One region of the Paenibacillus sp. FSL H7-0756 genome, then DNA from elsewhere that is predicted to be linked to it. Evidence: a T-box and tRNA genes for the amino acid it is inferred to sense, from the RefSeq annotation. Region 1 holds a T-box; the other holds one or more tRNA genes.
What was found. The T-box of region 1 lies ahead of pheS (phenylalanine--tRNA ligase subunit alpha). A T-box ahead of a tRNA ligase gene usually reads a tRNA of that ligase, here a tRNA-Phe.
Positions count from the first base shown of each region.

Region 2: it has a tRNA-Phe gene. The T-box ahead of pheS (phenylalanine--tRNA ligase subunit alpha) is inferred to sense a tRNA for this amino acid. The anticodon was not compared.

Region 1 covers NZ_JBBOVT010000003.1:1,262,627-1,266,026, forward strand. The annotation lists gene NST04_RS31485 (hypothetical protein) at 1-1,165, opposite strand, end outside; T-box leader at 1,385-1,673, shown strand; gene pheS (phenylalanine--tRNA ligase subunit alpha) at 1,733-2,767, shown strand; gene pheT (phenylalanine--tRNA ligase subunit beta) at 3,225-3,400, shown strand, end outside.
Region 2 covers NZ_JBBOVT010000001.1:672,563-675,962, reverse strand. The annotation lists rRNA gene NST04_RS02930 (23S ribosomal RNA) at 1-1,045, shown strand, start outside; tRNA gene NST04_RS02925 (tRNA-Ser) at 1,127-1,218, shown strand; tRNA gene NST04_RS02920 (tRNA-Met) at 1,243-1,319, shown strand; tRNA gene NST04_RS02915 (tRNA-Val) at 1,329-1,404, shown strand; tRNA gene NST04_RS02910 (tRNA-Thr) at 1,440-1,515, shown strand; tRNA gene NST04_RS02905 (tRNA-Asp) at 1,533-1,610, shown strand; tRNA gene NST04_RS02900 (tRNA-Phe) at 1,637-1,712, shown strand; tRNA gene NST04_RS02895 (tRNA-Tyr) at 1,718-1,800, shown strand; tRNA gene NST04_RS02890 (tRNA-Lys) at 1,812-1,884, shown strand; gene NST04_RS02885 (PucR family transcriptional regulator) at 2,062-3,132, shown strand; gene NST04_RS02880 (ABC transporter ATP-binding protein) at 3,242-3,400, shown strand, end outside.

The DNA.
Region 1 (3,400 bases):
TCAGGGTCAGGCTGCTCAAGGTTGTGGACGTCACCGGGAAGCTATAGCCTTCCGCCGAATTGACGTTAAGCTCATAAGCAGGCAAAGTAACCGCTGTGCTGCCGGTATTCTTCACCCGGAGCTGATAGCTCCAGACACCGTTCCCGTTATCCGCATGCACAGTTGCCTTCAGCAGCTGCATGTCCACGATATTGCTGCCGATGGAGACCTTTTTGGTATAGCCCGCCGCTACAGTGAAATCGGCGGTTACCGCAGCCGGAAGCGCGTAGGAAGAGACAGGCAGGTACAGCTTGAGTCCTTCATCCAGCTTAGCGATCTGTAGCGTTAGCTTGCTGAGATTCATGTAGGAGGGGATCTCGGTCATATAATAGAGCGTCTTCTTCTCCTGAGGCTGAAGCTTGAATTCGGAGCTGCTGTCATCCAGTGTAAGTGTGAAGACAGAGCCGCCCGAGGATTTCAGGTACAAGCTATAGCCCGGATCTGTAAGCACTTTGGTACCCAGATTGGTTAAGCTAAGCCCGACCTTAGCATAGACTTTGCCGTTATATTTGTAGATTTGCACGGATTCGGCTTTGGTGCCGGCTGTAAGGCCGCCGAGTTCAACCTTCCGGGTCTCTCCTGTAAGCGAGGACAGAGAATAATTGGCTGGGACCGTGAACGTGCCTATACGCTGTTCATAATTAGCGGCGCTGAAATTCCAGCCGTAGATGTTGATTTTAAGTCCTTTGACGGAGGCGGCAGTTCCAATATTCGCATAGTATGTAAGGCTGGTGCTTTGCTTTGCGGGGATTTTCTTGACTGTACTGTCTGCGCTGACCGGTATTCCCTTGATGACGCTGCCGCCCGCCGTTACTATTTTGGAGAAATAGTCCGCCAGATTGACGCTGCTGCCGGCAGTATTGGTGTAGGTAAGCGTGTAGGTGAGAATATTACCGCCGGTTTGGCTCTGAATCCCTACATGGCTCAGCTTCACCTGAAGCGTGGTAGCGAGCTTGAGCGCACTTAGACTGTTAAGAGTGGAGACTTCCGTGACCGGGCTTGCTGCTGTGGCAGCCGTAGAACCGGATGAAGCAGCATAGGCCGTGGTTCCCGGGCTTCCTGCGGTTTGAATTGCGGCAAATGTGCTGAGCAGCAGCAGAACAAATGCTTTTTTTCGTGTAGGCATGTAATTTCCTCCTTGAATGATCTCATAAGGCAAAATATCAGCATTGACTGAATGCCCGCTGAAAAAAAGCCTTCAAACCGCGCTGAAGCTTAAAGGAAGCTTAAAAGAAGATAAAAAATAAGCGGAATTAGCGCAGCTTGTCAAACGGGCTGTTTTTGCATATAATAGATGGGCATATCTTCCCAAGCGGAGGATCGAAGTGCAGAGGATATAATCCGCATACATGCAATGATGGAGAAGAGTACGCAGTGCCTGGCTTACAGGGAGGAAGCGCCGCAGATTGAGAGCGTTTCTAAGAGAGCAGAGCTGCCGAAGTTCACTCCGGAGCAGTTCCCTGAATGTACATCAAGGCTTCCTTGAAGAGTGCTAGTAGGGGGGACCGGCCGCAGACCGTTATTTCTGTATAAAGTGAGACAGGTCTTTGCCGTACCGAAAGAGGGAATATTGCTCTTAAGGGAAGCGTACGGCCGTCTAACAAGGGTGGTACCACGGTCTTTTCGTCCCTTTACCGGGAGGAAAGGCCTTTTTTTGTTGAACAATATGAGATTTGAGGGGGCAGTACAAGCCATGAAAGACAAATTGGAAGCACTGAAGGCCGAGGCACTGACGAAGCTGCAGGCGGTGTCCGATCCGCAGATTCTGAATGATCTGCGCGTCAAATACCTTGGCAAAAAAGGCGAGCTGACAGAGGTTCTGCGCGGTATGGGCGGACTAAGCGCGGAGGAGCGTCCGGTGATCGGCCAGGTGGCCAATCTGGTGCGCAGCGCCATTGAAGAGGTGATCGGCGCCAAGCAGGAGCTGTTCCAGCAGCAGGAGACGGAGAACCGCCTGAATGCGGAGAAGGTCGATGTAACCCTGCCGGGCCGCGGCATGCCGCAGGGCGGCATTCATCCGCTCAGCCGGGTGATTCAGGAGATCGAGGATATTTTCATCGGTATGGGCTACAAGGTGGCGGAAGGACCGGAAGTGGAGACAGATTATTACAACTTCGAGGCGCTTAACCTTCCGAAGAACCATCCGGCCCGCGATATGCAGGATTCCTTCTATATTACGGAAGATATTCTGATGCGCACACAGACCTCGCCGGTTCAGATCCGCACCATGCAGGCGATGAACGGGGAGACTCCAGTCAAGGTCATCTGTCCGGGCAAGGTGTTCCGCCGTGACGACGACGATGCGACCCACTCCTTCCAGTTCCATCAGATTGAAGGTCTGGTGATCGGACGCAATATCCGTATGAGCGACCTGAAGGGGACCCTGCAGCAGTTCATGAAGGAGATGTTCGGTCCTAGCGCGGGCATCCGCCTGCGCCCAAGCTTCTTCCCGTTCACCGAGCCTAGCGTTGAGGTGGATGTAAGCTGCTTCAAATGCGGCGGCGAAGGCTGCCGGCTCTGCAAGCAGAGCGGCTGGCTTGAGATTCTCGGCGCCGGTATGGTGCACCCGAATGTGCTGCGGATGGGCGGCTACGACCCTGAGGTCTACAGCGGCTTCGCGTTTGGCATGGGCGCTGAGCGGATCGCGATGCTGAAGTACGGCATCGATGACATCCGTTACTTCTACACGAATGATATGGGCTTTGTGAAGCAGTTCAAGGGGATTTAGGGATTTGGCGGGTGTGTATGGGGCGCGGGCCGGATACTGATAAGCCGGAGGGACGACGGCAGTCCTAATTAGGAATGACTGTAATTGAAGTGCCGGAGGGAAATTTTGGAACTGGAGGAGCGGTAGCGACCGCCTTTGTGTTTGAATTTTTACTGCTATATAGATTGAACTAAAAAATTCAAGTTGAAGGAAAAGTGGCGGAGGGGAATTTTGGAACTGGAGGAGCAGTAGCGACCGCCTTTGTCTGCGGATTTCAACCGTTAAAAACGGGATAAATCAAGAAATCTGCAGACAACAGCGGCCGGAAGTCCAAAACTTCTCTGGAGGTACACTGGAATACAGGAATTTGGGTTAGGACGAAGTTGGCACTATGGCTTGTTGTATATCCGCTTCCGTGCGCGAAGCGCAGGCCGCCATGGAGATCAATACATCTGAAACAAAAAGGAAGTGTGCGATTATGAAAGTATCAACCGCCTGGCTGGCCGATTATATATCGCTGGAAGGGGTTACCGCAGATAGCTTGGCGGACAAAATCACCACCGCCGGCATCGAGATTGACGGAGTAGAACGCCGCAACAAAGGGATTTCCGGGATTGTGACCGGCTACGTGAAATCCAAAGAAAAGCACCCCGA
Region 2 (3,400 bases), on a different contig from region 1:
GGTTAAGGGGAGCGGTTAGGAGCAATCCGAAGCTGTGAACCGAAGCCCCAGTAAACGGCGGCCGTAACTATAACGGTCCTAAGGTAGCGAAATTCCTTGTCAGGTAAATTCTGACCCGCACGAATGGCGTAACGACTTGGGCGCTGTCTCAACGAGAGATCCGGTGAAATTTTAATACCTGTGAAGATGCAGGTTACCCGCGACAAGACGGAAAGACCCCATGGAGCTTTACTGCAGCTTGATATTGAATTTGGGTACGATCTGTACAGGATAGGTGGGAGCCGTGGAGGCAGGAGCGCAAGCTTCTGCGGAGGCGCCGTTGGGATACCACCCTGATCGTATCTAGGTTCTAACCTAGTGCCCTTATCGGGTACGGGGACCGTGTCAGGCGGGCAGTTTGACTGGGGCGGTCGCCTCCTAAAGAGTAACGGAGGCGTTCAAAGGTTCCCTCAGAATGGTTGGAAATCATTCGCAGAGTGCAAAGGCATAAGGGAGCTTGACTGCGAGACCTACAAGTCGAGCAGGGACGAAAGTCGGACTTAGTGATCCGGTGGTACCGCATGGAAGGGCCATCGCTCAACGGATAAAAGCTACCCTGGGGATAACAGGCTTATCTCCCCCAAGAGTCCACATCGACGGGGAGGTTTGGCACCTCGATGTCGGCTCATCGCATCCTGGGGCTGAAGTAGGTCCCAAGGGTTGGGCTGTTCGCCCATTAAAGCGGTACGCGAGCTGGGTTCAGAACGTCGTGAGACAGTTCGGTCCCTATCTGTCGTGGGCGCAGGAAATTTGAGAGGAGCTGTCCTTAGTACGAGAGGACCGGGATGGACGTACCGCTGGTGCATCAGTTGTTCCGCCAGGAGCATGGCTGAGTAGCTACGTACGGACGGGATAAGCGCTGAAAGCATCTAAGCGTGAAGCCCCCCTCAAGATGAGATTTCCCAATTAGTAAGACCCCTTGAAGACGACGAGGTAGATAGGTTGGAGGTGGAAGTGCAGCAATGCATGGAGCTGACCAATACTAATCGGTCGAGGGCTTATCCAAATTTCTATCACGCAGATTCGTTTCGGATTCAGTTTTCAGGAATTAATTTCCTGTGCGGATTTACATGGCTACCATTAATTTGGAGAGATACCCAAGTGGCTATAAGGGGACCCTCTGCTAAGGGGTTAGACTGCGTAAGCGGTGCGAGGGTTCGAATCCCTCTCTCTCCGCCATTATAAATCCAATACTTGTAGTGTGGCGGCGTAGCTCAGCTGGCTAGAGCGTACGGTTCATACCCGTGAGGTCGGGGGTTCGATCCCCTCTGCCGCTACCATACATACCCGGAGGCTTAGCTCAGCTGGGAGAGCATCTGCCTTACAAGCAGAGGGTCGGGGGTTCGAACCCCTCAGCCTCCACCATTTTTATTTTTTGAAGATCTAATACCTTACACCGTGCCGGTGTAGCTCAACTGGTAGAGCAACTGACTTGTAATCAGTAGGTTGGGGGTTCAAGTCCTCTCGCCGGCACCATTTTTACAACTAATTGTGGAACCGTGGTGTAGTTGGCCTAACATGCCTGCCTGTCACGCAGGAGATCGCGGGTTCGAATCCCGTCGGTTCCGCCATTTTTTTGTTTTTAGGCTTTTTTCATGGCTCGGTAGCTCAGTCGGTAGAGCAAAGGACTGAAAATCCTTGTGTCGGGGGTTCGATTCCCTCCCGCGCCACCATACATGGAGGCTTAGCGAAGTGGCCAAACGCATCAGACTGTAAATCTGCTCACGTACGTGTTCGGTGGTTCGAATCCATCAGCCTCCATCCCTTTTTAGGAGCCATTAGCTCAGTTGGTAGAGCACCTGACTTTTAATCAGGGTGTCGAAGGTTCGAGTCCTTCATGGCTCATCTTAAGCCAAACGGTCATCACTTTAGGGTGGTGGCTTTTTTTGTATTTTGATATATGATTCAAGCATGCTCATAAGCGCAAATTCCGCATTTTACAGCAAAATATGATAAAATAAGCGAAAAAAGCAAAAGTGGTGGAGAATGGTGATGATGGATAGTGAGGGTTTGCGTCAAAAATTGGAGCAACTCACCGGAAAGAGGACCGGAATCAAACAGCTGGGCAGGCAGCATTCCGCTTCACTTTTTGGCATAGGTACGGACAAGGATCAGGAATTGCCGGTCATTCATGAGGGATATCTGTGGCTTCCCCTCTATGAGAATGATGGCCGTGTTACAGCAGTGTGGGTGGAGACAGAGGGGCTGTCTCCGCTGGAATTGCAGCTGGTGAATTATGCCGGGCGCAATTTTGCGGTAGCACTGAAGGCAACCGGATTCAAGGAAGAAGGAGAGATGGAGGCGAGGCAGCTTAGCGGATGGCTGAACGCTCAACTGGAGCAGGAGAAGGACGATGCGGAGATCCCGGATGAAATCTCACTGAAGGGCCGGCTGTTCGGGGATATGATTCCCTTCATGCTGGTAAGTGAGAATGTCCATAATCCGCAAATGACGTATCGCTCCTTAATGAAGCTGCTGCGCAGTTATTTTGAGAATGATGTATTGCTGGTTCCCCTGCAGGATAAGGAATGGTTAATTTTAGCCCGTAAGGAACTCCTCACAGGCGGAGATGATAAAGAGGATGAGGAAGAGAGTGCTGAGGATTTGCTGTCACAGACTTCTATGGGGTTACATGAACTGATTGCCAGCGAGTGGGTTGGCGTCTTTCATCTCGCGGTCTCTCCTGCCATTATTCCAGTTAAAGGTCTGACAGGAGCTGTGGCCTTGCTGCGGGAGACTATTCTTCTTGGACGCATCTTCCAGGTAGGGGATTATATTCATCTGCCGTGGGAGCTGCACATGGAGCGGCTGGTTAACAGTATTCCGGATGACCGGCGAAGACAGCTGCTGGGCCAGATCGGTGATTACACGGCGGTACTGGCGGATAAGGAAATGCTGCTGACGCTGGAGACTTTCTTTGAAATGGACTGCAATGTTAGTGAAACCGCCAAAAAACTGTACATTCACCGTAACACTCTGCTCTACAGGCTGGACAAAATCAAACAGGAGACAGGGGCTGATGTCCGCAGCTTCGGGGATGCCGCTATTGTGAAGCTTGCCATGTTATTGTATAAAGTGACGAAAAGAAAATAGGTTTTTTGTGAACCTTGCAAATAGCCATGAGGTCGGCTGTGGGGTAAGATAAGTGTACAAGAAAGCGTTTGATTTTCTATTCCAATAATAGACTCGAGGGGGAAATACAATGGCAGGCGTACGTTTAGAGCATATTTTCAAAAAATACCCGGGTTCCGATAAAGCAACAGTAATCGATATCAATCTTGATATTAAAGATAAGGAATTCCTCGTACTGGTTGGTCCTTCCGGTTGCGGTAAATCCACAACCCTGCGTATGATCGCTGGT